Regions from separate parts of the Aeromicrobium changchenzhani genome, predicted to be linked through region 4. Evidence: riboswitches for the same ligand, from Rfam matches in the RefSeq annotation. Region 4 holds a riboswitch; each other region holds the start of a gene.

Region 1 (7,405 bases), 1.4 Mb from region 4:
CACCGGTCCGCTGGGCAGCTATGAGGCGCTGATTCGCGTCGTTGACGTCCCCGACATCGAGTTGCCGGACGCTTGGACGGTCCTGACAAGTCGAGGTCCATACCACCTCGAGGGCGAACGCAATCTGATGCGAGCCCACAGCACAGATGTGCTGATCACCAAGGACTCCGGTGGCGCCTACACCTGGTCCAAACTGGAAGCCGCCGCTGAACTTGGCGTCAAGGTGATCGTGGTCAGGCGGAAGCCGAGCGATCCGCAGGTGCTGACCGTCAACGACGTCGCGTCGGCATTCGACTGGTCCGCGCGATGGTGACAAGGAGTGCGCCGAGCCCGACCCTCTTCGCCAGCGCCACGGTCTGTTCGATCTCCGCCGCTGTCGGTGCCGGCCCGTCGCCCAGCGTATGTCGGTCTTCGATCCAGTTGCCATAACGGTTGATGCCGCCGAGAGTCACCCCCAGCGCGCCAGCAAATGCCGCCTCGACCGGCCCCGCATTCGGGCTCGGATGGTGTCGGGCGTCGCGTCGCCATACGGTCAACGCGGCGCGCGAACTGCCGCCGACAGTAGGCGCGAGGAGGGTCGTAAGCACTGCGGTCAGTCGTGCGCCGGGAAGATTGAGCAGGTCGTCCAGCCGGGCCGACGCCCAGCCAAAATTGCCATAACGCGCATTCCGATGCCCGACCATGGCGTCGAGTGTGTTGGCTGCGCGGTATGCCAGCAGCCCGCTGATCCCGCCAATTGCACCCGCCACGAGCGGCGCAACCACGGCGTCTGACGTGTTTTCAGCAATTGATTCGATCGTCGCCCTTGAGATCTCCGCAGCATCGAGTTCGGATGTGTCCCGACCGACCAGATGCGTCAGTTGTTGCCGTGTGGCAGGAAGGTCATCGGTGGCGAGCATTTGATGGACCGCGACGCCCTCCCGACCGAGCGAATTGCCGCCGATCACCGCCCAAGTTGCCAGCGCCGTGCACGCGGTATGGATGATCGGACGACGCCGGATCAGTCGATCCGCGACGCTGCCGACCAGCCCCACCGAACCCACGAGAACCAGCGAATGGAGCACTCCGCGCGCACGGCTATCGGCGTAAGTGCGTCGCTCGACCGCGGTTGCCAGTTGGCCGAACCCAGCGACCGGATGAAACCGGGTCGGATCGCCGAACACTCGATCGGCGGCATAGCCGAGCGCCAAACCTGCGGCACGAGATCGGCTCATTCATACACCGTCAATGGGCAATTTTGCCGATACGATGAAATCATCATGAGCGAGACAAAATGAAGGTTTTGGTTACCGGGGGAGTGCGCTCGGGCAAGTCGTTCCATGCCGAGTCGTTGCTGATCGCTGAGGCCAGCGTCACTTATATCGCACCCGGCCCATCGGTCGAGGACGATCTCGATCCGGACTGGGGGGCACGGATCGCCGCGCATCAGGCGCGTCGCCCGGCCCATTGGCATACCGTCGAGACCCATGACTTGAGTTCGGCGATCGAGCAGGCCGAGGGCGCAGTGCTGATCGACTGTCTGGGCACTTGGCTCACCGCGCTGCTCGACGAGTTTGACGTGTGGGATGCGATCCGCGAGGACTGGGAGCCGAAGGTCTTCGAACGTGTGGACGCAGCAGTTGAGGCGTGGCGCGCCAGCAGCGCGACCCTGGTTGCCGTCACCAACGAAGTCGGTATGGGTGTGGTTCCCGAGCACCGATCCGGCCGGCTGTTCCGCGACTTGCTCGGCACCGTCAACCAACGATTCGCCGCCGAGTGCGATGAAGTCCTGCTGGTCGTTGCCGGACGCACCTTGAAGCTTTGAAGCGTTACAGCACTTTGAATGGGGACAGTGCTTTGAAGCGATCAAGGAAGTATGTCGGCCAGTAGTGCGACATTGCTCAGCAACAGTGCGGCCGAACGGACGAGCGGCACCGCCGCCATCGCTCCGCTGCCTTCGCCGAGTCGCATTTCGAGGTCGAGAATCGGCAGGATGCCGAGCTTCTCCAACGCGAACGATTGGGCCGGCTCGGGTGATCGATGTCCGGCCGCAAACCAGGCAGCGGCGCCGGGAGCGAAGCGATCGGCCATGATCGCGCAAGCGACCGAGAGGACACCGTCGATGAGTACCGGGATTCCCGCCCGGGCAGCGGCCACCATATAGCCGGTCGATGCGGCCAAATCCGCGCTGCCGAGCGATTGCAACGTCGCAAATGGATCATCGGACCGATCGCCAGTGCGGTCGAGGGCTGCTTGAACGACTTCGATCTTGCGTGCCAACCCAGCTTCGTCCACGCCGGTGCCGAGCCCGGTGACCTCCGTCGCGGGCAGTCCGAGTGAAGCGGCGATCAGCGCGGCAGCGGGCGTGGTGTTGCCGATTCCCATGTCGCCGCTGATTAGCATTTGAGCGCCGGCCGCGATCTCCTGTGCGGCCACGGTTGCGCCCGCGTTGAGTGCTCGAGTCGTCTGCTCGGCAGTCAACGCATCTTCGAGATGGATCGCACCGCTCGAACGGCGGATTTTAAACTCACTGACCGCCGGATCAGCCCCGGCGAGATCGTCATCGACGCCGAGATCGAGTACTCGAACCGATACACCGTGCTGGGCAGCAAGGACCGAGGCACCGGCCTTACCTGCAAGGAACAGCCGCACCATTGCCGGCGTGATTTCTTTCGGATAGGCCGAGACCCCGTGCCCCGACACCCCATGATCACCGGCAAAGATGACGGCCCGGATATGGTCGACCGGCACGGGTGGGCATACCCCCTGGGTGGTCGCGACCCAGACTGCGAGGTCGCCGAGGCGACCGAGCGCTCCGGCGGGCGTGGCCAACCCGGCTAGCCGCTCGGTCGCCGCCACCCGGGTTGCCGCCGACGGAGCAGCAACCGGGGTGGCGCCGTCCCACGCAGTGTTCACAGTCGGGTTGTTCACAGGCTGGCAGCAAACTCTAGACGCGTATTGGAGAGGACGTCTCGCTCATACAGTTTGCCGACCAAGCCAGTCAGAATGATCCCGATCGAGCCCCACATCGTGGCCAGGGTGATGAGCGATGCGCGACGAAAATACCACAGCGTGTCGGCTGGGAAGTCGCCCACCTCGTTGACCGTTGGCATCAACTCGCCGGCGAGGACCACGGTCGCGAGGTAGACGGCGATGCCGGTCAGTACGGCCTGATAAACGCTCAACGTGGCCAGCAGCCGTCGGGTGAGGAGCACTGCAACGACAGCCGCTACGACGGAGATGACCAGGTAGGCGAAATACTCGCCGGTGCGGGCACCGATCGTGTCGGGCTCACCGACGGCTGGTGGTGTCGAGGGGTATTTGATGAATGGTACGAACGCGATTGCGATAAACCCGAGCAGTGCAATCAGTGCGGTCGATTGGCTTGGGCGCAGTCGACCAATGCGGCCGATGGCGGCGGCGGAAACGAGGGCGACAAGCCCGCCGAGGGCGACACCGACTGAGATCGTTCCGGTGGCCAAGCCCCAGGTGCGCTGATTGTGGCGGGTGACCACGGTTTCGCTCTCCTCGTGGTGATGCCCAGCAGTTTCGGCCGGATCCGCCGCTTCAGGCGCGGAGTGCGCTTCTTCGACCGCGATGGCGGCGTTTACGTGTGGTTCGCCGACCTGATGGGCGACGAGAAAAGTGAAGAAGCCGGCGAACAGTCCGGCAATGAGTCCACGGATGAGAATGTTGCGTACGGTCATGATGATTCCGATCAGGGATGACGAGTAGGCCGAACCCACAAGTGGGTTCGGTTGCTCAGGGAAGGGTCAGTGGCAGGGGAAGCCGAGCAGGTGGCGTCCGTCGTGGACCCACTCGTGGACGGCATTGCCAGCTGGGATCGAGATTGCGCCCTGATCGGCGCTGATGAAGAACAAAACGATGAGCGCGAGCATTCCGAAGAACAGCGCCCACGGGGCAATCTTTCCGATGGGTATCGAAGGAATCTCGAGTTCGGGGGTGATTGCGGGGGATGCCGATGACATGGAGACCTCCAGTAGGGGATAAAACGCGTCCCATTGAGTGAAAACTCAACCTGAGTGTCTGACTTGGCCTTGCGGCTTCACAGTAGCGCGACTGTGCCGGATTCTCACCGGCTTCCTCAGAGTAAGCAATCGCACTCTATCGCGCGCTGATTTAGTCGGTCAATGGCGTAGCAGTCACGACTTCGACGGCGCCACTTTCGGGGTTGATTGAGGTGATCGAGCAATTGGCTGGCAACTCGGGGCGAAGTCCTGCGAGCAGCCCTATTGCGAGTCCAATTGTGTCGCCATGGCTGACCACAACGATCCTCCCGGAAGTGTCGCCAGCCAAGAAAGTATGGATGCGGGTGAGCACGTCGGGGATCGATTCGGTGAGATCCTTCTCGGCTAACAATGGGGTGATGTCATAGCCGAGGCTGAGTCGCGCGGCGATTGCGTCGGCGGTCTGCGTCGCTCGTGCCGCCGGCGACGACACGATGCGCGTGACGCCACGATCGGCCAGAAGTTCGGCGACTGCGACAGCTTGTTGCTGCCCGAGTTCGGTTAGCGGCGGATGAACAGCCTGCCCCTGCATGCGGTCGAAGACATTCCAGGTCGACTGGCCATGACGGACCCAAAGGATCATGGCATCAAGCCGTCGATCGACGCGACTGAACCGATTACGGTCACTGCGGGAGGCTTGATCTCGGCGGCCGATCCGGCGGCAGCAATCTTTGTCAGTGACGCCCGTACGACCCGCTGGCTCGGCAGTGCACCGTCGGCGATTATTGCGGCCGGTATCTCGGGGTCCATACCGGCATCGATCAGCGCGGTAGTGATTGCCGGCAGATTCCGTACCGCCATCAGCAGGACGAGGGTTGCGCCGGAGTTGGCAAGCGCGGCGTAATCGAGGGTTGAATCGGGATGTCCGGGTGGCACATGGCCTGAAATGACAGTGAAGGCTTGGGTGAGGCTGCGGTGGGTGACCGGGATATTGGCGGCCGCGGGCGCGGCGATTGACGAGCTCACGCCCGGGATCACCTGGCTGTCGATGCCAGCGGCAAGGCAAGCGATGAGTTCTTCACCGCCGCGACCGAAGACGAAATTGTCGCCGCCCTTGAACCGGACCACCGTGCGGCCAGAGCGGGCATGGTCGATCAGGAGCTGGTTGATGTCCTCCTGGCGCGCTGACCGACCACCGGGGATTTTGGCAACATCGATGATCTCGGCGTCCGGTCGGGCCCATTTGAGGGCGGCCAGCGGCGCCAGTCGATCGGTGACGATGACGTCAGCGCGTTCGAGCGCCTCCCGCCCGGCGACGGTGAGCAGTCCGGGGTCGCCGGGACCGCCGCCAACGAGGATGACCTGACCGGCATTGCTTGCCGGTGTCGGAGCGAGCTGCGCCCGGGCCGCTCCAACGCCGAATTGGATCGCGGCCAGGTCGGCGAGCGTAGGTTCGCGTTGGTCCCAGGTGACTAGGCGACGGTCCACCAGATCAGTCACCGTCGCCGAAACGGTCGGTGCGACGACCAGGACGATTGCCCGCTGCTCAAGGAGGTCTGCGATGTGCCCGATTGCAGACCCCTCACCACCGAATACCGTAACCTGGCGACCCGCCAATGACTGTCGATTCACCCTCTTCACCGGACTTTCTCTGGAATCTTAAGCAACATGGGGGTGAGCGCTGCAAGCAACTGGCGGGTACGTTCGGCCCGGCGTACGGCGATCCGGATCCAGCTGTCGTCGAGACCTGGAAATGTGTCGGCCCGGCGTACGGCGAAACCAGCAGCGCGGAGTTGTTGGTGGATCGACGTGTCGACTTTGACCAGAACGAATGGTGCTGCGGCCGGGCCAACTGGCGCCAACCCAAGTTCGGTCAATCCGTCGACGAGGAGCTTTCTGCGCATCCCAATCGAGGCAACTCGCGCGGCGGCCTCGGGGACGGCCACGTCACTCATACCCGCGATCAGCGCCGCCGCAGCGGAGGTCGACACCGACCAAGGTGTCTGCCGATCGCGCAGCTCTTGGATGACGGAACGTTCGGCGAGAATATAGCCAGCGCGAATGCCGGGGATTGCCCACAACTTGGTGAGGCTTCGAACCACAATGAGGCCGGGCACGCGGTTGGCGGCTAGCGAATGTTGCTCGGCGGGCACTGAATCCATGAACGCCTCGTCGACCACCAAAATTCGGCCGGGGCGAACCAGCGCTCGGAGTCGGTCGGCTGGATGCAAAACGCTCGTCGGATTGGTGGGATTGCCAATGATGACGAGATCGGCATCGGCGGGAATAGCATCCGGGTCGAGGACGAATCCTGAAGCTTCGGTCAGCACGATGTGTTCGACCGTGTGGCCCGCGGCGGCGAGCGCGACGTCGGGCTCCGTGAACTGGGGATGGACCACGACGGGGCGTTGCCAGCTGCGGATACGGGCGATCAGGGTGAAGGCCTCCGCGGCCCCGGCGGTCGCCAGGACCTCATCGAATGATCGGCTGTGCCGCCGGGCGATTGCCGCCTCGGCCGTACCGGCTTCAGGATATTGATGGATGCGCGTCAGGCTGTCGCGCAGCGCCGTGTCGAACCAGCCCGGCAACGAGCCGTCGAATACATTGACGGCAAAATCGACCAGCCCATCGGCCGTTTCGGCGTCGCCATGATGTTTGAGATTCCCAGCCGTTTGCCGTGCGGCTTGTTTGACCACAGGTTCACTGCGTGCGAGTTGCCGAATACTGCGCTCAGCGTGGGGGCCGGGAACATAGGCGTGGACGGCGTTGGCGAAGCGTTGTGCGACCTGTGGATAGCCGGCCCAATGCGTATGCAGATAGGACGCGTGCAACGTCGGTGTGCTGAACCCGCTGGGGGTTCCATCGATGAGCCAAGCTGCGTCTGTCGAAGCCGCTGGCGTCACCGTGGTCCGGTGGAATTCGTGGCCAGCCATACGCCCACCGGCTGGCAACAGCAAGGTTTCCTGCGGCGCGATAGCCTGTCGATAGGTCAGCGTCAGCCGGGGAGTCATGGCCCCTTCGGCATCGATTGCACCGATCATGGGCGCGGCGTCAACGCTGCGGCAAAGGTAGAGCAATCCTGCGCATTCGGCGACGGTTGGGACACCAGCAGCGATGGCTGTCTGGATTGAATCACGTAACGCGTGGTTGGCTGCTAATGAGCTTGCATGTACCTCGGGGAAGCCGCCACCAAGATAGATGCCGGCGGTTCCGGGTGGCAGCGTGGAGTCGGTCAGCGGATCAAAGACCGCGACTTCACAGCCCGCCGCACGCAGGAGCTCCTCGGTCTCGGCGTAGCGGAAGGTGAATGCTCGTCCGCCGGCGACCGCAACGATCGGGCGCCGGCCTGTCGGTGGCGCGACTTCGGCGCTTGGATTCCACGGTCGCGCATCGAGCGGCGGCGCCGAGGCGGCAAGCGCCATGATCTGCTCGAGGTCGACCTTGGCCGCGATCTGCGT
Region 2 (7,405 bases), 1.4 Mb from region 4:
GGATTGCAGGTCACCGAGGTGCCGATCACGTTCACCGATCGTACCGACGGCAGCTCGAAGATGACCGGCTCAATCGTCCGCGAGGCGCTTGTCCGGGTGTTGTTCTGGCGCTGGGATGAGATCCTCGGTCGAGCGCTGCGGCAGTCGAGGCCGGCGGTGGCCGGGCGATGAAACTCTCCCCCGAGGTCTTCTCCTTCCTCACGGTCGGCGGCGCCGGCTATGTCGTCGACGTCGCGGCATTCAACGAACTTCGAAACTTGCCGGTGCTCGCCACGCTGGACCCGTCGGTCTCAAAGATCCTCGCTGTCATCCTGGCCATGGTGGTGACCTATATCGGCAACCGTCTCTTCACCTGGCGCGGCGACAGTGCAAATCGTGCTCGTGAGGTGGCACTGTTCGTGTTGTTCAACGCGATCGGGCTTGGCTTCTCCGTCGTCACCTTGACCGTGTCGCACGATCTCATGGGTTTGACCAGCCGGTTCGCCGACAATATCTCGGCGAATGTCATCGGGCTGGCATTGGGCACAGCGTTCCGCTTCTGGACCTACAAGAAGTGGGTCTTTGCTCAGCCTCAGGTCACCGATCAGATGTTGACCGTACGCATACCCGCCTCGTGATAGCGCGCACCCGAAGCAACGCCGACCGGTGCCACCGCGTCCAGCGCAGACAAGTCGTCTGCGGTCAATTCCAGCTCGGCCGCGGCGATGTTCTGCTCGAGATAAGTACGCCGTTTGGTGCCCGGGATCGCGACGACGCCGGGTTGGTTGAGCACCCAGGCCAGCGCCAACTGGGCCGGGCTGATGCCCTTCGCATCGGCGAGCTCACGAACCTTGTCAACCACCTTGAGGTTGGCGGCGATGTTGTCATCGCTGAAGCGTGGCGAGTTCCGCCGGCTGTCCGCATCTTCCAGATCGTTGGCACTCGCGATCTGTCCTGACAGCAGGCCGCGGCCGATCGGTGAATATGCAACGAACGCGATGCCTAGTTCCCGCACAGTGTCCAACACGCCATTGGTTTCCGGCGACCGCTCGAACAACGAATATTCAGTCTGCACTGCCGTCAGCGGATGAACCGCATGCGCTCGACGGATCGTTTCGGGCGCAGCCTCGGAGACGCCAAGGAAGCACACTTTGCCTTCCTGTACGAACTCGGCCATCGCACCAACCGTCTCCTCGATCGGCCGGGTCGGGTCAACGCGGTGCAGATAATAGAGCTCGATGTGGTCAGTGCCGAGGTGTCGCAGCGAACGTTCAAGAGCCTTGCGCGCATACTCAGGGCTGCCGTTAACAGCCCCGCGTTCACCATCATCAGTGATCTCGCCGCCGAACTTCGTCGCGATCGAAAACTCGTCCCGCCGACCACCCAGCGTCTGACCGATGAGCTGTTCGTTGAGGAACGGCCCGTAGATCTCTGCGGTATCGATGAGATTGACGCCAAGATCGAGCGCGCGATTGAGCGTCGCGGCCGATTCCGCATCATCACGCCCGCCATAGAACGCGCTCATCCCCATCGCGCCGAGCCCTTCGATCGAGGCGTTGAGTCCCTGGCTTCCCCATGCAATTGTCTTCATACCGTCCAGCATGATCCGTGCACCAATATCTGCATACCCCGCCATGGATTGCTCGGTTTGTTTCGAAAGCGGCACGGGCGACGTCAGAAGCGACTAGTCTTCGGAGCCGAGGTCGGTGCATGCAGCACCGACCAACTAACACGAAGGTAAACCACCTCACCATGACAACAGACAACATCTATACGGAGCAGCCGACCCCGGCTGGTTTCGCTGGCACGGGCGAAGTGGGCAAAGTTCGAAGCACCGGCATCTGCATCCTGCTGCTCATCGTCACCCTCGGCATCTATTCACTCGTCTGGTTTTTCAAGACCCACAGCGAAATGAAGCGCCACACCGGAGCCGGCATCGGCGGCGCCGTGGCCTTGCTGCTGGCGCTCTTCGTTGGAATCGTTATGCCGTATCTGACGTCGAGTGAAGTCGGCGGCCTTTATACCAAGAAGGGTCAGCCCGCACCGGTTAGCGGCACGACTGGACTCTGGTATTTCCCAGGGATGTTCATTCTTGTCGGCCCGATCGTGTGGTTCGTCAAGACGAACGGCGCGCTGAACAACTACTGGCAATCACAGGGTGCCAACTGAATCTGACAGTTGTGTGAAGGCGGCCGGCAGAGTTTCTGTCGGCCGCTTTCGTACTCACGTGAGTGACTCGTCGGCGTACGTGAGTGACTCGTCAGCGGAGTTTGGTGGTTCGGTCGCGGTTCGTGTCATAAAGGTACGACTCCGTAACGACGGCGGGGTCCAGCGCCGGGCCGACCAGAATCACCGCCGCCTGTCGAACTCCGGCCGCCTCGACTCGATCGGCAATGTCGACAAGGGTGCCGCGGAACACCTGTTCGGTCGGTTGGCTCGCATTCGCGACGACTGCAACCGGACAATCCGGCCCGTATTCGCCGACCAATTCCTCGGCAAGTACTCGTATGCGCGTGATGGCCAGATGCAGCACGAGGCTCGCCCCCGTGCGCGCAAAGTTAGCCAATGCTTCACGGTCGGGCATCGCAGTCGACCGCGCCTGCGTGCGGGTGAGCACGACCGACTGGGTGAGCAACGGAACGGTAAGTTCCTTGCCGAGCAGCGCTGCCGCCGCCGCATAGGCCGGAACCCCCGGCGTCACGTCCCACGGCACACCGTGTCGGTCGAGGCGACGGGATTGTTCAGCGAGCGCGGAGTAGATCGATGGATCGCCCGAACATAGTCGCACCACATCGAGGCCCTGTTCGTGAGCATCTACGATATGTCCGATGATCTGATCGAGGTCAAGGTCTTGGGTGTCGATCAGCAATACGTCGGCACGACAATGTGAAAGGACCGCATCGTCGAGATAGGTGCCCGCATAGACGCAGACGTCGGTCCGCTGGAGTAGCGCGACCGCGCGCAGCGTGAGCAGATCAGCCGCACCTGGACCAGCGCCGATGAAATGGACGGTCATCAAGATTCCTTCGTCAACGACAGTTGGGTCACGGTGCGTGCTGGGGTCCAGCCCGTGAAGCCGCCAATCGGCGCGGCACGCTCGACGCCGATCCGAATGAGTTCGCCACCGGATCTGCCATACCAGTCGGCGAGAATCGCTTCGGTCTCAAGCGTGACGCCATGGGCGACTAGGCGGCCGCCGTCACACAGAGCCGCCCAACAGGCTTCGAGCACGCCGGGAATCGATGCGCCGCCACCGACGAAGACAGCGTGTGGGGGCTCGAGACCTTGGAGTGTTTCGGGCGCACGTCCCTCGACGATCCGCAATGCCGGAACCCCAAGCTTCGCTGCGTTGGTCGCGATCCGTTCAGCTCGGTCGTGGCGCGCTTCAATCGCAATCGCACGGCAGGTCGGATGGGCCCGCATCCACTCGATTCCGATGCTTCCTGCGCCGGCCCCGACATCCCACAACAACTGCCCCGGCAGCGGTACGAGCCGGGCAAGCGCGGACGCGCGCAAATCGCGTTTAGTGACCTGGCCAGCGCTGTCATAGGCATCATCAGGGAGCCCCACGGCCCAACCAAGTCCGCCCGCACCACACCCCTCCGCGCCGATGCATTCGATCGCAATAATATTGAGGTCCGCAGCTGGCCCGTCCCAGGTGGCCGCAGTCTGCTCATCGCGCCGTTCACCGGTCGTTCCGAGATCGGCCAACACGGTCAATGTGCTGGCTCCGTACCCGGCATCGACGAGCAATTCGGCGACTCGGCCGGGGGTCGATCCGTCACCGGAGAGCAACAGCAACCGGTGTTTTGGGGCGAGCCCGCGCAGGATCGTATGCGGATCGCGACCGACGAGGCTGATGACCTCAGCTGATTCGGCCGACCACTTCATCCGAGCTCGGGCCAGTGCCACCGAGGAGACGGCGGGAATGATTTCGACCTGGTCCGGGCCAAGCAGATCAATCAAGGTCGTGCCAATTCCCGAGACAAGTGGATCTCCCGACGCCACTACGACGATCGAGCCGACCTGGGCGGCCATAAAGGCTTCCAGTTGTGGCTTAAGCGGGCTCGGCCACGGCACCCTCGGCCGACCCGATAGCGGCAGCATCGCGAGATGCCGTGCCCCGCCGATGACAGTGTCGGCTGTCTCGATCAACGCTTTGGTGGGGGCGTCGAGGCCGTCCCAGCCATCAGCACCAATGCCGATGATGGTGATCGCGGGGCTCATGACGGTTGAGGTTATCTGGCCCTTCGGTTCTGGGCTGGAGCGGCCCGATCGGACATGCTCTTCACCTCAGGTGCGACCAAGGGATAGTGTGACCAGCGATAGACGAGTCCGAGGTGCCTCGCAAGAGGAGAATCTGGGAAGCCGGTGAGAGTCCGGCACAGGCCCGCTGCGGTAACTCCGGCAGTGCTCGAAAGAGCATCAACCGGGGAAGTCCGAAGACCGGCCTTGGGCTCATCCACGGCACTAGGAGCGGGAGCCTCACATGCCAACGCACTACCCTTTTAGCGCAATCGTCGGATCCGATGACATGGCGCTCGCCCTCGCATTAACCACGATCTCGCCAGCTGTTGGCGGGGTACTCGTTCGCGGCGAGAAGGGCACCGCCAAGTCGACCATGGTGCGCGCGCTCGCTGACATTCTGCCGCCGATCGACGTTATTGCCGGCGACCGATTCTCCAGCGACCCGCGGGAGACAAATCCGCTTTCTCCCGACGGCCCATTTGCCGCTGACGTCGCGGTCGAGACACGGTCCGTGCGCCTGGTCGAATTGCCAGTCGGCGCCACCGAAGACCGGGTCGTCGGCTCGCTGCATCTAGAAAAAGCGCTGTCCGCTGGCGTCACCGAATACGAACCGGGGCTCCTCGCCCGAGCGAACCGCGGCATTCTGTATGTCGATGAGGTCAACCTGCTGCACGATCACCTCGTCGACCTGCTGCTCGATGCCGCTGCTATGGGCCGGTCAACGGTTGAGCGCGACGGCATTTCGGTCGAGCACGCGGCACGCTTCATCCTCGTTGGCACCATGAATCCCGAGGAAGGCGAACTCCGCCCGCAACTGCTCGATCGTTTCGGCCTGACCGTCGAGGTCGCTGCGTCCCGTGATCCGCAGGTTCGCGTCGAGGTCGTGCGGCGCCGCATCGCATACGAGAGTGATCCGGCCGGATTCGTCGCGCAGTATGCGGAGGCCGAGGCTGAACTGACATTGCGCATCCGCACCGCCCAAACTTTGATCGACAAGGTTGAACTGTCCGATGCGGCGTTGTTCAAGATCGCTGAAGTCTGCGCCGCATTTGATGTCGACGGGATGCGCGCCGACATCGTGACCGCTCGGACCGCAGTCGCGCATGCCGCCTGGAACGATCGTTTGTCGGTGGCCCGCGAGGATATTCGCGCCGCTGCTCGACTGTCGATCCCACATCGTTGCCGCCGCAATCCCTTCGATGCGCCCGGCATCGACGAGGACCTGCTCGACGCGATCCTCGGTGACACGGAGCTCCCGCCGGATGGGCCACCCGAACCCGACGATCTTCCGCCGAGCGACTCACCACCCGACGACAGTCCCGAACCCGCTGACCTTCCGCCGAGCGACTCACCCTCCGAGGGTACGAACGAACCCGCTGAGTCTGGGGGTCCCCCCACAAGCCCTGCGAGTAGGGGGAACGTTTCGGCTCAACGCGATGGTGAGCAGGGTAGCGACACGGAGACAAGCGGGCCTGGCGAATCCCCCACGTCGGTCGTCGAGTCCCAGCAGCCATACCGACCGAAGTTGTTCAGTGTCAGCGGTATGGGTGCCGGTGAGTCCGGACGCCGTTCACGCGCAATCACTTCATCTGGGCGCCGCACGGGCGCGGAGAAAGCCAGTGGCCAGAACGGATCCATCCATCTGACCGAGACCATCCGGGCCGCCGCGCCGCACCAGATCGCCCGCGGCCGCACAACCGCTGGCCTGACGTTCCGCACCGAGGACCTGCGAATCGCGATCAAAGAAGGTCGCGAGTCTAATCTGATCTTGTTCTGCGTTGACGCTTCTGGCTCGATGGCGGCACGCAAACGCATGGAACAGGTCAAGACCGCAATCATCTCGCTGCTGTTGGATGCCTACCAGCGCCGCGACAAGGTCGGTCTCATCACCTTCCGTCAAGATCGTGCTGACCTCGCGCTGCCGCCAACCTCATCGATCGACATCGCGGCGGCCCGAATGCAAGAGCTCCCGGCCGGCGGTCGCACGCCACTTGCCGAAGGGTTGTTGTTGGCCGCCCATTCGCTCAAGCTCGAGCGCATTCGCGACCCACGGCGGCGGCCGTTATTGGTCGTGATCACCGACGGCCGGGCGACATACGGCAAGGATGCGCTGGAACGCTCCCAGCAGGCCGCCCGCCATCTCAGCCAAACGGGAATCGCAAGCCTCGTGATCGACTGCGAAACCGGGCCATTCACGATGGGCCTTGCCCGGAAACTCGCAACCGACCTGCTGGCCGAATACGTACCACTGGGCGAAGTGACCGCTTCGGCCCTGACCACGGCTATCCATCACGAACTCCGTGAGACCGACGTTTCGGCCCCAAAAACCGCCGAAACAGGACCAAAACGCCGGACCCAGCGCGAAGGTGAGGTCGCCTGATGCCTGAAGGGAAACCGCTTTCGATCCCCGACGACGGGCTCACCACTCGCCAGCGCCGCAACCGGCCGCTCGTGATGATTCACACCGGCGACGGCAAAGGTAAGTCCACCGCCGCTTTCGGAATGGCCCTACGCGGCTGGAATCAGGGCTGGAATATCGGCGTCTTCCAGTTCGTGAAGTCGGCCAAATGGCGTATCGGCGAGGAGTCAGTCTTCACCCGTCTGAACGAATTACACACCGAGACCGGCGAGGGTGGACCGGTCGAGTGGCACAAAATGGGTTCGGGCTGGTCGTGGTCGCGCAAGGGCGGATCCGAGGCCGACCATGCCGCCGACGCAAAAGAGGGCTGGCTTGAGATCAAGCGTCGTATCAATGCCGAGGAACATGATCTCTATCTGCTCGATGAGTTCACCTACCCAATCAATTGGGGCTGGATCGATATTGACGATGTCGTCGAGACGTTGGCCAACCGGCCAGGCCGCCAACACATCATCGCAACTGGCCGGCGCGCCGATGCCAAGTTGATCGAGGTCGCTGATCTGGTCACTGAGATGGGCAAAACCAAGCATCCGATGGACGCCGGCCAGAAGGGCCAGCGGGGCATCGAGTGGTGACTTCGTCAGCTCGTCGCCCGGCGAACGATCGCGATGATGTCCTGCAACCCATGAATGCCGGGCGGCTCGATATGGTCGGGCAGACTTCGCTGCCTCGTCTTGTCATTGCGGCTCCTGCATCGGGACACGGTAAGACGACGGTCGCTACCGGCTTAATGGCTGCGCTCGCGGCTGCCGGCCATAC
Region 3 (7,405 bases), 1.3 Mb from region 4:
AGGCACCCTGTTTTATCGTTTGTTGACCGATCGACTCGGCCACATTCTCGATGTCACCGAAATCGGCCGCTTTCCGTCCGCGAAGCTGCATGTTGCACTCGACCTACGCGATGGGACGTGTGCCTTCCCGACCTGCAATGTGGCAGCGGCCAATTGCGACGCCGACCACGTCATACCTTCACCACGCGGGCCGACAGCGGCAGCTAATTTGCGCAATTTGTGCCGGCGGCACCATCGATTCAAGACCTTCGGCATCGTCGATACGACGATCGGACCGGATGGTCATCAATGGCATCTGCCGGCGGGCAAGACCGTCCGCTCAGGGGGTTCGGACTCCACGATTATGCGACGAATTGGCGGAGAATCGGCATTAGAGATCGATTTCGCCAACTCCATCATCGCGCAGCGCCACGCTGCCTGAATGCTGCTTCGGTTAGCCCAGAATCTCCACAAGCTTAAATTGCTCGAGAACAATCTGGGTCTCATCATCGACCCCGAAATCTGGGTCCTGAAGATAGTCGCGCATCTCGTCGCCGTGCCAGAAGCGTTCATGGCCGGAGTGCCATTCATCGACCGATGCGTAGCCCTCGCCCTCGCCAAAGGCATGTTCCTCATCAACGTCGGCAAGCCGGGTGATGCGGACGTTGGTTGTCTCGATCAGGGTCGAGGACGTTGTGGTTTTGGCGCCTTCGAGAATCGCGGCGACTAATCGGTCACGCAATGGCCCGGGGAAGGCAAACTCTGCGATCGGCAATTCTGGCGGGCCGTTCATGCCGTCGATCGCGGAGTCCAGGTCAGACCCGCCGCGGTCACTCTTGTGCCGCTGGCACCGATGATCAACAGGCATTTCATATCGATTGACGGTGCATCGAGTTCAGCCAACGTCGTGACAGTGAGCGACTCGTCTTCGCGGCCGACATCACGGCCGATGATCACGACGGTCTCCGGTGAACGATGCTCAAGCAGGATTGCCTGTGTTTCGGCGACCTGAGTGCTGCGTGATCGCGATGCCGGATTGTAGATGCCGAGCACGAGGTCGGCCTCGGACACCGCGCGGAGCCGCTTCTCGATCAATGCCCATGGTTTCAGCCGGTCCGACAAGCTCATCACGGCGAAATCGCCGCCGAGCGGAGCGCCCGCCCGTGCCGCAACCGCTTGTACTGCCGTCATACCGGGCAGAACGCGGATTGGGACCTCGGCGAATTCCAGATCCTCAGCAGCTTCGAATATTGCGGCGGCCATGCCGAAGACCCCGGCGTCGCCGCCGGAAACGACAGCAACCCTTTCACCAGCCTTGGCCAACTCCAGGGCATGGCGTGCGCGGTCGATCTCAACCGTGTTGCCACTCGCATGACGTTCGAGGCCAACTCGCTGCGGAACCCGGTTGACGTACGGGGCGTAGCCGATCACATGGTCAACCGTGGCGAGTGCGTCGCTGACCTCGGGCGTCAGCCATCGGTCTGGACCGGGGCCGAGGCCGACAACGAGGAGTTCAGCGGCGGCACCGCTGGCAGTTGGCTGCTCGGCAGGCTCATGGTCGACGGTGCGGGTGGGTACGACGATGATGGAGAAGTACGGTACTGAGGTCGGATCGACATCGCGGACCGGCAGCCAGCGTTCCTCGGCCATCGAGGCGCGCTCAACGTACAACGCATCGTCGAGCCGGCCAGCCTGGGTCAGAGCGGCATAAACGGTGGGGAACGTCCGGCCGAGTTTCATGATGATCGCGCCATCGGTGTCAGCCAGTCGCCGCGCCAGCTCGGGCTCGGGCAGCGTGCCGGGCAGGATCGTGAGCACATCGGTCTGGCGCACCAGCGGGGAGGCGACTGCTGCCGTAGCGGCCGCGATCGAGGTGACCCCAGGTATGACTTCGGTGTGGAATCGTGATGAGAGCCGGTCATGCATGTACATGTACGAGCCATAGAACAACGGGTCGCCCTCGGCGATAATCACAACGGTTCGGTCAGCCTCAAGATGTATGGCTAGTCGCGCCGCGCATTCCTCATAGAAGTCAGCCATCGCCCCGGCGTAGCCACCCGGATGGTCGGTCATTCCGGTCGTGACCGGATAGCGCAGATCTTCCTCGACAACGTTGGCGGGAAACAGATGCGCTGCGATCCTTCGCGCGATAGAGCTCTTACCGACGCCTGAGTGATAGGCGATGACATCGGCCGCCGCGATCAACCGAGCTGCTTTGATGGTGATGAGTTCGGGATCGCCGGGACCGAGCCCGGCGCCGTACAATTTGCCGGTCATTCCTTCTCCTGCGCGATCGCGTTGAGCGCCGAGGCGGCCATCGCCGAGCCGCCGCGTCGACCACGCACGGCCAAGAACGGAATATCCAGCTCGGGGTGATCGATATGCAAATTGATGAGCGCTTCTTTGGACTCGGCCGCACCGATGAAGCCGACTGGCACACCGATGATTGCTGCCGGTCGAGGTGCGCCATCGAGCAGCATCTCCAGCAGGTGGAACAGCGCGGTAGGGGCATTGCCGATCGCCACAACCGAACCTTCGAGATGGTCGGTCCAGAGCGAGGCCGCAGCCGCCGATCGGGTTGTGCCCCATTCGGCAGCGAGTGCCGGCACCCGAGGAGCACGCAGGAAGCACAACACGTCGTTGTCTTTGGGGAGGCGTGCACGAGTCACACCGGAAGCAACCATATTGGCGTCGGTCAGAATCGGAGCACCAGCGGCCAATGCCGCACGAGCTGCGGCGACGAGACCCGGATGAATGATCAGATCCTTCGCCAGGTCGGTCTGACCGGTGGCGTGGATCATGCGGACCGCGATCTTCTCGGCCGCAGCCGGTATCTGCGACAAATCCGACTCGGCCCGAATCGTCGCAAATGAGTCGACGTAAATGGCCGGGCCGTCATCGATGTAGTCGAAATGACGGTTCGGTCGTTCGAGTTTCATGCGGACTCCAAATCGGGAACAATGACGCTGCGCCAGGGAGTGACGATTACCTCAGGACTCGCGAGTTCGGCCACCTCATCGACGAAAGCGGGAGTCAGAACACCGTCAGGTACCTCGAGATGGCGAGCCACGAGGCCGTCAGCCTGGCTGATCCTGCCGTACGGCAGAGGCAACGAGGTGACCTGGGTGCGTAAGTGGCGGGCGTGCCGGTGGTTGAGGAGTTCGGCACCCTGGGCGGGCAACTCATCGATGTGCCACAACGCGGTGTCACCATCGCCATGAATCGAAAGAAACCGGCCCGCGCTGTCCAGCAGCAGTTCAGCCGCATCGGATGGCGGCACGATCGGACCCCAGATGTGTGAGCCGATCCGCAATTGGACCGTATCGCTGTCGACCGCCATGAGGCCGAGGTCGAGTTGCCGATCGACGAGATCACCGCGCCCGTCATCGAGCACGAACAGGAAACGACCGGCCAAACCTGCGAAGACAGGGTCGGCGCATAACAACGCGTCGAGTTCATCGGCGATCGGCCGAACATCGAGGCGGCCCTCGGAGCGCCCGGTAAGCGGCGAAATCATGATGTTGCGGACCAACTCGTGCGAGGGAACCGGCAACAGTCCGGTCGCTGAAATTGCGGCGATGAACTCGGCGGGTAGGCACCCATCGACGTGCTCGATTCCGCGCAACTGCAAGTTGGCGCGTTTGGTCATCAGGATGTTTCCGTCGGCCCAAACAGCCGAAACTTCGGCCAGCGCACACAGCGCCTTAACCGGCAGCGCGCCGCCGATGAGCCGAAGCCGGATGAGGGCCCCATCCTCGGCGATCCACGGCCGGAGAACACCTGGGCAGCGGTCGACATACGTGCGCGTCACCGGCTCATCGTGCCACATCGCACGGTGGGCCGGGCTGGCAGTTGACCGGTCCGCTCTGCTACGTTGCGGGTGCCCTGGTGCTCGGGAAGTCGGTGAAAATCCGACGCGGCCCTCGCCACTGTAAGCGCTGAGTCGTGCGACTCATGCCCATGATTCACGTCATGGGGACCACTGGACAGCAGTCTGGGAAGGTCAGCCGCACGATGTTGATGCGTGAGTCAGGAGACCGGCCAAGGCGCGTCATATTTCCACGAGGGTTTGGAGTAAAAATGCGCAGACGACCCCTGCCAAAGATTGTCCTTGTCGCCATCGCGGGAGGGTTGGTGCTCACCGCTTGCGCGGGCGCACCTGCTGCCGAAAAAGCCGCTGTGAGTGGCGACAACTATCCTGTACAAGCCAAGAGTTGCGACCATACCTCCGCGGTTGATACCAAACCCAAACGCGCGGTGACACTGAATCAAGGCGCAACTGAGGTCGCGCTGGCGCTCGGTGTCGAGAGCCAACTAGCGGGGACCGCTTATCTCGACGACGCCGTGCCGGCGAAGTGGAAGAAGGCTTACGATTCGGTCAAGGTGTTGGCTAAGGAATACCCCGACCACGAATCGTTCCTTGCTGCCAAACCAGACTTTGCGTACGCGTCGTACGGGAGCGCCTTCGATGCCAAGGCGGTTGGAACCCAAGCAGAACTGGCCAAAAGTGGCGTTGCGACCTATATATCGCCATTCGGTTGCGGCAAAGATCATCCGAATGCCGATGCTTCATTTGATTCGGTATGGGCTGAGGTTCATGCCGTGGCCGACATCTTTGGTGTCTCGAAGCGCGCAACTGCGATCGAAACCGACCAGAAGAAGACATTGGCACAGCTAAAGGCGTCTGCTGATGGCAAAGGCCTGCGGGTTTTCTGGTTCGACTCGGGTGACAAGGCAGCATTCGCCGGCGCAGGTGAGGGCGGACCGCAGTTGATCCTCGACGCGGTGGGTGCCGAGAACGTCTTTGCGAAGCTCAGCGGCGGCTGGGCCGATGTCAGCTGGGAGAAGGTCATCAAGGCTGATCCCGATGTCATCGTGTTCGCTGACGCCAACTGGTCGACCGTTGCGGCCAAGCAGACCTACCTGGCCAAGGACCCGGTGTTGAGTCAACTGCGGGCGGTCAAGGCCAAGGCATATGTCGAGATCCCGTTCTCCGAGACCACCCCGGGGGTGCGGCTTGTGGACGGTGCCATCACGGTCGCCGATCAGATGGCGGCGCTGGAGAAGGGCAAATGAGACGCACGATCAGCGGTAAGTACGTCCTCGGGAATCTCGACGTGGGCTGATGTTCAATGCGATAGCCAGCCGCAGCCGCAGCCGTTCCACGTTGCCGCAGGCGGCATTGGCGGCCATAGTCTTGTCGATTCTGCTGATCGCCACGATCGGGATTGCGTTGACCTTCGGCTCGGTGTCGATGCCGTTGCACACGGTCGCCGAGGTGGTGGCTCGAAGATTGCAATTGGGCAGTTTCGACGTGACGCTGCTTGATGACCAGATTGTGTGGCAGTTGCGGATGCCGCGGGTGATTGGTGCAGCAGCGACGGGCGCCGGACTCGCGATTGCTGGCGCGGTACTTCAATCGTTGACGCGCAACGACCTGGCAGATCCTTATCTGTTGGGGATCAGCGGTGGCGCGACGGTCGGTGCCGTTAGCGTGATCGTCCTCGGCGTGTCATTCGGAACTCTGATCGGGTCGGCCGCGATCACTGCGTTCGCGTTCGCGGGCGCGATTCTGGCGCTGATTGCGGTCCTGGCGCTTGCCGCAGGACGATCAGGTGACCTACCTCCGGCGCGGACCATCCTTGCCGGAGTTGCGGTCGGTCAAGTGTGCGCCGCCTACACCGCTTTTTTGGTCATCTTCAGCGGCAATCGTGATGCTGCGCGCGAAGTGTTGAGCTGGACGCTCGGCTCGTTGGCGGGATTGCGCTGGGGGTCGGCCATATTCCTCCTGCTGGCGACCGCAGTGTCGATCATCGTGATCATGATGTTCGCGTCGAGTCTGGATGCATTTGCCTTCGGTGAGACGGCGGCGCGAACCTTGGGCGTCAACGTCAATACGGTCCGGTGGGTGCTGCTGATCGGCACCGCATTCCTTACCTCAAGTCTTGTTGCGTACACCGGTGCGATTGGCTTTGTCGGTTTGATCGTCCCGCACATGGTGCGGATGCTGTTCGGTCCGCGACACCACACGTTGCTCCCACTGAGTGCGCTGCTTGGGGCGGTCATGCTGGTCTGGGCCGACACCGCTGCACGCTCCTTGGTCAGCGGTCAGGAAATTCCGGTTGGCGTGGTGACCGCGGCAGTGGGTGCGCCGCTGTTCGGTTGGCTGTTGCGGCGGAAAGCGAGCGGCTCATGAAACTCACTGCCAAAGATGTGGCGTGGCGTGCGCCGTCGCGAACGATCATCGAGCACATTTCCCTAAGTGTTGAACCGGGAATGTTCCTGGGATTGCTCGGACCGAATGGCTCGGGCAAATCCACGCTACTCAATGTGCTGGCCGGAATTCACCGGCCGAGCCATGGCCAAGTGCTGATTGACGACGTCGATCTGCATCGCCTGAGTGGTCGCGATCGGGCACGCAAGATCGCGTTCGTTGAGCAACAGGCCGACACCGGTCTTGATCTCACGGTTCGCCAAGTTGTCGAATTGGGCCGCACGCCGCACCGCGGGCGGTGGCCAGGAGCGCAGTGCGATGATGCGTCGATCGTTGCCGAGGCAATGGCGGCAAGTCGAATCTCCCATTTGGCCGATCAAGTCTGGCCGACGCTATCGGGCGGCGAGCGTCAACGTACGCATTTGGCGCGCGCGATGGCTCAACAACCATCGCTCCTGTTGCTGGACGAGCCGACCAATCATCTCGATCTTGGCCATCAGATCGATTTGCTAAAAGCCGTCAAGGGCTTTGGCATTACCACTATCGCTGCGCTGCATGACTTGGAACTCGCCGCGGCGTTCTGCGATCGCCTGATTGTGCTCGATCAGGGCAACACAGTGGCCTACGGAACCGTTGACCAGGTCTTGAATCGCAGCCTTCTTGCTGCCGTTTATCAGGTGGACGGATCTGTGCAGGAGCATCCGCACGTGGCGCGACCTCACGTCACTTGGAGTGACGTCACTCCGCATCGGGATCGTGTATGACTGCGGTGATCTTGGTCGGTATGTCGGTCCGTGACGCCAGCGATAAGAAAATGCTCATAGAGCTGGCGGCCCGTCGCAGTGCCACGTCGGTGGCTTTCCTCCAACTGGGCGATCCGTCCCTTCGCAGCGAAGTGACCGGTCAGGAAGCGCCGCTTTGTTCGCCGGGCTGGGAAGATGTGCCGGGCTATCGGCATCAGGTTTTCGTATGTCGTGGCCCCCGCTGTAGTGCGCAGGGTGCTGATGCAACCGCCGCAGCGCTCGCCACTACTCTCACGGCGGCGGGGCTGACCGACACCGACGTTCTGGTGACCCAGACCGGGTGTCAATTCCCTTGCAATCCTGCGCCGATCGTCACGGTGCATCCCGATGACGCTTGGTACGGACTGGTCGACGCGGCTGCAGCTGCCGCGATCGTCAGCGAACACCTGATTGGCGGGCGCCCGGTCGA
Region 4 (7,405 bases):
GCTACGAATGCCTGGCAGCGGGCCACAAGGTCGGCCGGATCGTCGAATTCGGCGAAGTTCTCATCATCGATCTCATCGCCGGCGCCCGCGACAAATAATTTGGCTGCCGTGTTGATCAGCTGGCTTGCCGATTCCGCCTCTTTGCGGGCTGTTTTTCGGCCAGAAATTAGTTTCTGGGCAATCTCGTCATACATCTGCGTCCGGAAGATTGATTGCAGGACGCCGCGTCGCTCTTCGCCACTCGCGCGAAGGAACGCTGCGAACTCACCCTGTGGCAAGACCACGGTCTGCACGAACTGTTTCTTGGTCAGCCCCACAATCCGCGGAATCTCACCCCCCACTTCGGCGGCGCTGACGCTTAGAATTGTGCCCCCGTCGAGGTCGTCGACCGCATCGATCTTGATGAGTCGGGCGGTGGCATTCTGCCGGGTGGTGCCAGTGCCAGACTTCTTGGCACGCTGATAGCTCGGGGTGCGGTGGATGCGAAAAATGCCCGCATTGGTCTCAAACGTCAACTCGACGAAGGACGTCGTCGCAGGGTCAACATGGTGCGAACGCAGACGCTCATCACTCGCCTCCGAGCTGGCTGGCGTGCCGTAAAGGGCGAAGACAATCGCGTCGATGATCGTCGACTTGCCCGCTCCAGTCGGCCCGGCGAGCAAAAAGATGCCGCTGCTGCCGAATTCGGAGAAATCAATGCTGAAAGCCCCAGCAAAAGGACCGATGCCTTGAAAGCTGAGCCGGTGCAACTGCATCAGGCGCTCCGCTTCGTCGATCGAACGTCGTCATAGGCCGTCTGGAGAACGTCGATCTCCGCTGGCGACGGCGCCACACCGGTCGCATAGGTCACAAACTCTTTGAGGACATCCATCGGATCGGTCGATGAATCGATCTTCGGTGCAGAGACGTATTGGCCCGGCTCAGCGGGTACATGTTGGATGTCGACCGCACCGGGGTGGCGGGCTTTGACCTTGGCATACATGCCATCGGGATAGGCGGTGTCAGTGATGCGCACGCGAAGAAAGGCATTGTCGAGCTCATCTTTGTCGGGGTCGAGAACCTCCGCCATGGACCCACTGATTGTCCTGATCGGGTGAGGTACGGGCGTGGGGATGAGCGTCACCACAATTTTGTTGTCGTCGATGTCGAGCAGCGTCGATGACTTGATTCGCCCTTCTTCGGAGAAGGAGTAGGCAAGCGGCGAGCCTGAATAGCGCACGATCGGACCGCGGGGACGTGCGGTGATCTTCTGTGGGCTGTGAAGGTGGCCGAGCGCAACATAGTCGACGCCATCGAAAACTCCCGATGGGGCGACGTCGACACCACCAACTTTGATGTCACGCTCGCTCGAACTGGCCTCGCCGCCAGCCACAAAGGCGTGCGCCATGACGATCGCCGTCGGCTTGCCGTCGCGCCCGGCAAGGTCGGCGCGAACTGTGGTCATGGCCGCCGTCAGCACTCCCTCATGGGAGCGGGCTGGCAGCTCGGCCCCATCGGCCACGAGCGATACCCGCGCTGCATCTGGATCAAGATAGGGAATCCCGTAGACACAAACGGCACCGTCGCCGAGGACGACCGGCTCACCGATGTTCGAGGTGTCAGCCAGGATCTTCAGGTTATCGTTCATGAGTTCAGCGGCGAAGCCGAGTCGTATCGATGAGTCGTGGTTGCCCGGCGTCAAAATCACCGTCGTCAGCTGGCTCAGTCGAACCAGCGCCGATGCGAGCAATCGGACTGTCTGCACTGACGGAACAGAGCGATCGTAGACGTCGCCAGCCACGAGCAGCGCATCGATCTCGTGCTCCTCAATGACGCTGGCCAGATGGTCGACGTATGCGCTCTGGTCGTCGTGCAGGTCAACACCGTGGAATGTACGGCCAAGGTGCCAGTCGGAGGTATGCAGGATTCTCACACCGCTCACGGTAATGGGTGCCACCGACAGCGTCATGAGAAGAAGGTGTCAGGAGAAGAAGGCCTTGCCGCCCGGCGGTGCGGGCGACTGCGCCGAGTCCTGATCGGTGAATGGCGTTGCGCGAGCGAAGGCACGGTCGACTTCGGCGCCCGCAATCACCCGATATGGAAATGCCGAACGCGTTGCCTTGCGCGCCAACTCAGCGCTGGGCAGTTCAACATCGGCAGCGCATACGAGGACGTTGCCGAAGCGACGCCCCTTGAACGTGGCCGGTTCGGCACTCAACATCAGCTGAGCGAACTCGCCTCGAAGCCCGGCGAGCACTCTTCGTAGATAGTCGAATGGGGCGCGATCGGCCAGGTTGAGTAGAAACATTCCGCCCGGTTGCAGGACGGCTGCAACCTGCGCGAGCGCTTCGACGGTCGTCAACTCCGCTGGCACGCGGGCACCATCGAAGGCATCGAGAATCACGACAGCCGCATAATCGGCGCGCATCGCAGCGAGCCCGGCTCTGCCGTCGATGCCGCGCACCTTAATGCCTGAGCGTTGGCGCAGCGGCAATTGTTCACGAACGAAGGCGGTCAAAGCCTCATCGGGTTCAAGCACAATCTGCGGCGACTTCGGCCGGGTCGCTGCGACATATCGCGCCAAAGTCATGCCCGCTCCCCCGATATGAATTACGCGAATCGGCTGGCGCTCCGGATCGAATGCCTCAAGCGCATCTGCCATCCGCTGGATGTAGTCGAATTCAAGCCACTCTGGATCGTCCAAATCGACATATGACTGATCGGTTTGTCCCACCTTGAGCAGGTAGCCCGTCCCACGGTCGCAATCGGCCTCGAGCGTGAAATCAGAATCGTCGTTTGGCACGCCGGTCACTCTAGTCGGCGGCAACCGCGCCATATCGCTCGAAGTGGATAGCGGCTTCGAGCGGGCGTTTCTGCCGCCACCCATGTCGCTCGAGATCGGGCTTGTCCTGGAGTTGCGTGATGTTGCCGACACATAACCATGCAAGCGGTCGAATGCCGTCGGGGATGCCGAGGAGATTGGCCAGGAATGGCTCACGGTAGAACGAGACCCAGCCGACCCCGAGGTCCTCGGCAGTTGCCGCCAGCCACAGGTTCTGGATGGCCAGGCAAGTTGAATAGAGTCCGGCATCGGCAATCGCATGCCGTCCCAGGATGTGGCTTCCACCCCGACCTGCGTCATAGGTCACGACGATCCCCAACCCCGATTCCATGATTCCCTCGACCTTGATTTTTGCGAACGTTCGGCGATGCTCGGCATCAAGGCTTTCATCAAAGCTGCGACGTTCGGCCTCGACGTGGTCGCGAAACCGTTGGCGGGTCTCCCGGTCGCGCACCAGGACAAAGTCCCAGGGTTGGCTGTGTCCAACGCTGGGCGCCGCGTGGGCCGCCGCGAGCACACGTCGCAGCGTTCTCTCCTCAAGCGGCGTGCCAGTGAACTCGGCGCGTACGTCCCGGCGTCGAGAAATGATGTCGTAGAGGGCTTCGGTATTCATAGGGCTCCCGCACAGATCGATGCGAGGCCGGTCTCCGGACTTCCCGTCAACATCGGCCGGTCGCCTTCCCAGACCGAGGTCCAGTGGCTGCGTGAACGCGTGACCGGCGACTCGAGATCACCGTAGCGGGCCCTGTGCCGGATTCACACCGGCTTTCCGATTCTCTCCTTGCGGAGCACCTCGCAGGTTGTTGCCAGCAAAGATCCTACTCATGGGGCGACGTCGTAGAGTCCGGGTATGGAGTTGAGTTCGGTGCGGGTCGACGTCTGGACGTGGTCCGTGCGGTTGTACAAGACCCGTTCGGCAGCATCGACCGCGTGCAAGGCCGGACATATCCGGCTGAACGGCAAGAAGGCTAAGCCGTCGCAGGCGGTCAAGATCGGCGACCGGATCGAAGCGCTCACCGGCGACCGCGAGCGGACCCTAGTCGTGACGAAACTCCTGACCAAGCGAGTCGGCGCACCGCTCGCAGTCACCTGCTTCGACGATCACACCCCGGCGCTTCCGCCGAACGAAGAGCGTCCATCAGTTCCGACCCGCGATCGCGGCGCCGGGCGGCCAACGAAGCGCGACCGACGTCTGATCGAACGGCTTCGCGGCCGCTGAGCTCGCTAAGTTCAGGCATTGACCGGTTCAGGCCACTGATGCCAATACAAATGGCAGAACTGCCGATGCACCTTGTTGACGGAGCAGCCGAGCCGCGACCGTGATCGTCCAGCGGCTGTCCACTCGGTCATCGATCAAGAGGATCGGCTCCCCCGCGTGCCTTGCGAGGCTCTCGGCAAGCTCAGGCCCGATGGTGAACTGATCCCACACGTTGGCCAATCGGAAGGCGCTGTTGCCTCCCGACTCACCGACTGGCCCGTCACCGATTGGGCTGAGCGTCCCAATCAATGGCAACTGGCCGCGCTGTGACAGCCACTCCGCAACCGAGGTGATCAGCTTCGGGTGACGCCGCGAGGGCATCTGGACGATCGCGGTCGGACGTTCGCTCCAGCTCCAGCCAGCTAATACGCGTATGCAGGCATCCAACATCACCGCACTGGCCGATATGTCCTCTGCTCCTGCGGCAAAAGTCTCGCGGAGCGCAGCGCCCCAACCCAGATCGGTCAATCGTGCCAAGGCGCGACCTGGCTCGGCACGTTCGTCGGGTCGGATCTTGCCCTTGACTGGGGCACCGAGCCGTTCGGCCCCGGTCGGCCACTGTGCCCGCGGTTCGATCACGAGGCCGACCCGGTCCAGCGCCGCGCCCGCGGTCGACGTCGCCGTCGCCGCAACGTCAGTGGGAAACCAGATGCCAGCACAGCTGTCACACCGGCCGCACGGTGCGGCAGTGGGATCGTCGAGATCGCGCTGGAGTGCTTGCATACGGCAGTTGCTGGTGTTTTCGTAGTCGAGCATCGACTGTTGTTCGGCTAATCGGGCCGTTGCAATACGCGCATAACGATCGGCGTCGTAGACCCAAGGCTCACCGGTGGCGACCCATCCGCCCTGCATCTTGCGCACCGCGCCGTCGACGTCGAGAACCTTCAACAACAACTCAAGTGGCGTGCGTCGAAGGTTGACTCGTGCCTCGAGCGCCGGAGTGGAGATCGGCTGGTCGCCGAGCGCATCGAGCACTCGGGCGGCCTTGTCCTCATCGGGCATCGACGACGTGGCGAAATAGGTCCAGATGTCGCGGTCCTCACGACCGGGCATTAACAGCACATCGGCGTTTTCGGTGGCGCGGCCCGCGCGACCCACCTGCTGGTAATAGGCAACCGGCGACGAGGGGGCACCCAGATGAATGACAAAACCCAAATCTGGCTTGTCGAAGCCCATACCGAGCGCGCTGGTCGCGACGAGCGCCTTAAGCGTATTGGCCTTAAGCATGCCTTCAGACTCTTGCCGCTCGTCCGGATCGGTCCGCCCGGTGTAAGCGCGCACTGCGTGGCCGGCCTCGCGCAGCAGACGTGCCGTGTCCTCGGCCGCAGCTACCGTCAACGAATAGATGATGCCACTGCCGGGCAGCTCGTCCAGATGTGTCAACAACCAGGCCAGGCGTTGCCGCGAGTCATCAAGACGCAGCACACCGAGTCGCAGCGATGTGCGGGCCAGCGAACCACGGATAGTCAGGACATCGCCATCGGCGCTACCGAGTTGTTCGGCGACATCAGTCACAACACGTTCATTCGCGGTCGCTGTCGTGGCCAAAACCGGGACGGCCTTCGGCAGGCCAGCGATCAGCTCGGCTAAGCGACGGTAGTCCGGGCGAAAATCATGGCCCCAGTCCGATATGCAATGGGCTTCATCGACGACCAGCATGCCGATGCGGGCAACCAAATCGGGCAATTGCTCGTCGCGGAAACGTGGATTATTGAGCCGTTCGGGCGACACCAACAAGATATCGACGTCATCGGCGGCGAGCCGGGATCGGACGTCATCCCACTCATGTTGATTGGCTGAATTGATTGCGACTGCGCGCACTCCCGCGCGTTCGGCAGCCGCTACTTGATCACGCATGAGTGCCAATAACGGCGACACCAATAATGTCGGTCCCGCGCCTGCGCGGCGCAACAGCAATGTTGAGATGAAGTAGACCGCAGATTTGCCCCAACCGGTCCGTTGAACGACCAATGCCCGACGGCGGTCGTCGACGAGGGCCGCAATCGCTTCGAACTGGCCGTCATGGAACACCGCATCGTCACGGCCGGTCAAAACCCTCAGTGCAGCGAGGGCGGCGGTGCGGGTGTCTATGTCGTTGCGATCCATGCAGGCAGTCTGTCAGCCAGCACCGACAGGCCTACGATTGATCAATCATGGGTACCTCCTCCGCACAACCGCATACGGTCCTCGACGTGGATTCGGTCGATTTTGTCCGCGCCAATCAACTAATCCTTGATGCTGTGTCACTGCGGGTCGAGGCTGGCCAGCATTGGGCGCTGCTCGGCCCCAATGGTGCGGGCAAAACGACGTTGCTGAATCTTTGCGGCGCGGTCAATCACCCGACTCGTGGGACCGTCACAGTGCTGGGCAACCAACTCGGCCGGGTCGACATGCGCGCGCTTCGCGGCTTGATTGGATTCGTTAATCCCCGCCACCCGCTGCGCTCGGACCTGAGCGTCGAGGAGATCGTGCTGACCGGGGTACTCGGCACCACCGAGACTAGTCCGCGCTGGCGCCCATCGAGCGATGATGTCGCTCGTGCACACGATTTGATGAAGCTGCTGGGAATCGATCAGCCGTTGGCGTCGGGCTGGCTCACGATGTCCCAGGGCGAGCGGGGCAGGTCGCTCATCGCCCGTGCGCTCATGCATGACCCCGACCTCCTGCTGCTCGACGAGCCGAGTTCCGGCCTCGATGTCGCTGCCCGAGAGCAACTGCTGACAACGCTCGACGATATCCGCGTTCAGAACCCTGAATTGGCCACTGTTCTGGTTACACACCATCTCGAGGAACTTCCGTCATCCACGACCCATGCGATGTTGCTGCGCGGCGGGAAAGTCATGGCAGCTGGCACGGTCGATGAGGTCATCACGACCGAACTAATCAGCGAATGTTTTACTCATCCAATTCAGATCGAACGGCGCCGGGGACGCTGGATCGCTACGACGCCGAATTTCAACTTGTACGAGTAGGCGTTCAGCCGCGATCGGCGTGCCACGGCAAATAGTCCGGCTGATCGGTGCTGACCCGGCTGGGGAAGTCGGCGGGGCGTCGCGCTAGGAAAGACAGCACGCCTTCGATGGCATCGACGCTATCGCCGAGCCCACCAATTAGCTTGGAATCGAGCACGAATGCTGACTTGGGTGAATCCAGCGGACTCATCTGGAACAGCGCTTGCCGGATCACGGCGGTTGACACGGCAGCTGTGTTGACGATCAGCTCATGGGCCAATTCGTATGCTTTGGCGAGCACCTTATCCGGCTCATACACTGCGGTCACCAAACCTGAGGCGTGCGCTTCCTCGGCGAGAATCAAGCGTCCACTGA

What was found. A riboswitch is a leader RNA that binds a small molecule or an ion and turns the genes downstream of it on or off. The one in region 4 is predicted to bind cobalamin.
Region 1: another riboswitch for cobalamin. It lies ahead of AC2YB9_RS16765 (CbtB domain-containing protein); the one in region 4 lies ahead of bluB (5,6-dimethylbenzimidazole synthase).
Region 2: another riboswitch for cobalamin. It lies ahead of AC2YB9_RS16735 (magnesium chelatase subunit D family protein); the one in region 4 lies ahead of bluB (5,6-dimethylbenzimidazole synthase).
Region 3: another riboswitch for cobalamin. It lies ahead of AC2YB9_RS16635 (ABC transporter substrate-binding protein); the one in region 4 lies ahead of bluB (5,6-dimethylbenzimidazole synthase).

Annotation. Positions count from the first base shown of each region.
Region 1 is NZ_CM172480.1:3,319,544-3,326,948, reverse strand. It holds gene AC2YB9_RS16790 (cobalt-precorrin-6A reductase) at 1-313, shown strand, start outside; gene AC2YB9_RS16785 (cobalamin biosynthesis protein) at 270-1,214, opposite strand; gene cobU (bifunctional adenosylcobinamide kinase/adenosylcobinamide-phosphate guanylyltransferase) at 1,274-1,804, shown strand; gene cobT (nicotinate-nucleotide--dimethylbenzimidazole phosphoribosyltransferase) at 1,846-2,895, opposite strand; gene AC2YB9_RS16770 (CbtA family protein) at 2,907-3,686, opposite strand; gene AC2YB9_RS16765 (CbtB domain-containing protein) at 3,753-3,968, opposite strand; cobalamin riboswitch at 4,004-4,133, opposite strand; gene AC2YB9_RS16760 (histidine phosphatase family protein) at 4,120-4,590, opposite strand; gene cobA (uroporphyrinogen-III C-methyltransferase) at 4,587-5,375, opposite strand; partial or broken gene AC2YB9_RS16750 (NAD(P)-dependent oxidoreductase) at 5,382-5,579, opposite strand; gene cobBC (bifunctional hydrogenobyrinic acid a,c-diamide synthase/histidinol phosphate aminotransferase CobBC) at 5,585-7,405, opposite strand, start outside.
Region 2 is NZ_CM172480.1:3,311,610-3,319,014, forward strand. It holds gene AC2YB9_RS16705 (polyprenol monophosphomannose synthase) at 1-171, shown strand, start outside; gene AC2YB9_RS16710 (GtrA family protein) at 168-617, shown strand; gene AC2YB9_RS16715 (aldo/keto reductase) at 584-1,570, opposite strand; gene AC2YB9_RS16720 (DUF4234 domain-containing protein) at 1,732-2,148, shown strand; gene cobM (precorrin-4 C(11)-methyltransferase) at 2,240-2,995, opposite strand; gene cbiE (precorrin-6y C5,15-methyltransferase (decarboxylating) subunit CbiE) at 2,995-4,206, opposite strand; cobalamin riboswitch at 4,301-4,448, shown strand; gene AC2YB9_RS16735 (magnesium chelatase subunit D family protein) at 4,469-6,607, shown strand; gene cobO (cob(I)yrinic acid a,c-diamide adenosyltransferase) at 6,607-7,221, shown strand; gene cobBC (bifunctional hydrogenobyrinic acid a,c-diamide synthase/histidinol phosphate aminotransferase CobBC) at 7,272-7,405, shown strand, end outside.
Region 3 is NZ_CM172480.1:3,296,191-3,303,595, reverse strand. It holds gene AC2YB9_RS16660 (HNH endonuclease signature motif containing protein) at 1-421, shown strand, start outside; gene AC2YB9_RS16655 (ASCH domain-containing protein) at 434-772, opposite strand; gene cobJ (precorrin-3B C(17)-methyltransferase) at 769-2,256, opposite strand; gene AC2YB9_RS16645 (precorrin-8X methylmutase) at 2,253-2,918, opposite strand; gene AC2YB9_RS16640 (nitrite reductase) at 2,915-3,790, opposite strand; cobalamin riboswitch at 3,849-4,039, shown strand; gene AC2YB9_RS16635 (ABC transporter substrate-binding protein) at 4,060-5,055, shown strand; gene AC2YB9_RS16630 (FecCD family ABC transporter permease) at 5,105-6,175, shown strand; gene AC2YB9_RS16625 (ABC transporter ATP-binding protein) at 6,172-6,957, shown strand; gene AC2YB9_RS16620 ((2Fe-2S) ferredoxin domain-containing protein) at 6,954-7,405, shown strand, end outside.
Region 4 is NZ_CM172480.1:1,949,108-1,956,512, forward strand. It holds gene AC2YB9_RS09905 (AAA family ATPase) at 1-755, opposite strand, end outside; gene AC2YB9_RS09910 (exonuclease SbcCD subunit D) at 755-1,948, opposite strand; gene AC2YB9_RS09915 (spermidine synthase) at 1,961-2,782, opposite strand; gene bluB (5,6-dimethylbenzimidazole synthase) at 2,793-3,434, opposite strand; cobalamin riboswitch at 3,443-3,632, opposite strand; gene AC2YB9_RS09925 (RNA-binding S4 domain-containing protein) at 3,672-4,040, shown strand; gene AC2YB9_RS09930 (RecQ family ATP-dependent DNA helicase) at 4,068-6,185, opposite strand; gene AC2YB9_RS09935 (ABC transporter ATP-binding protein) at 6,233-7,051, shown strand; gene AC2YB9_RS09940 (enoyl-CoA hydratase-related protein) at 7,056-7,405, opposite strand, start outside.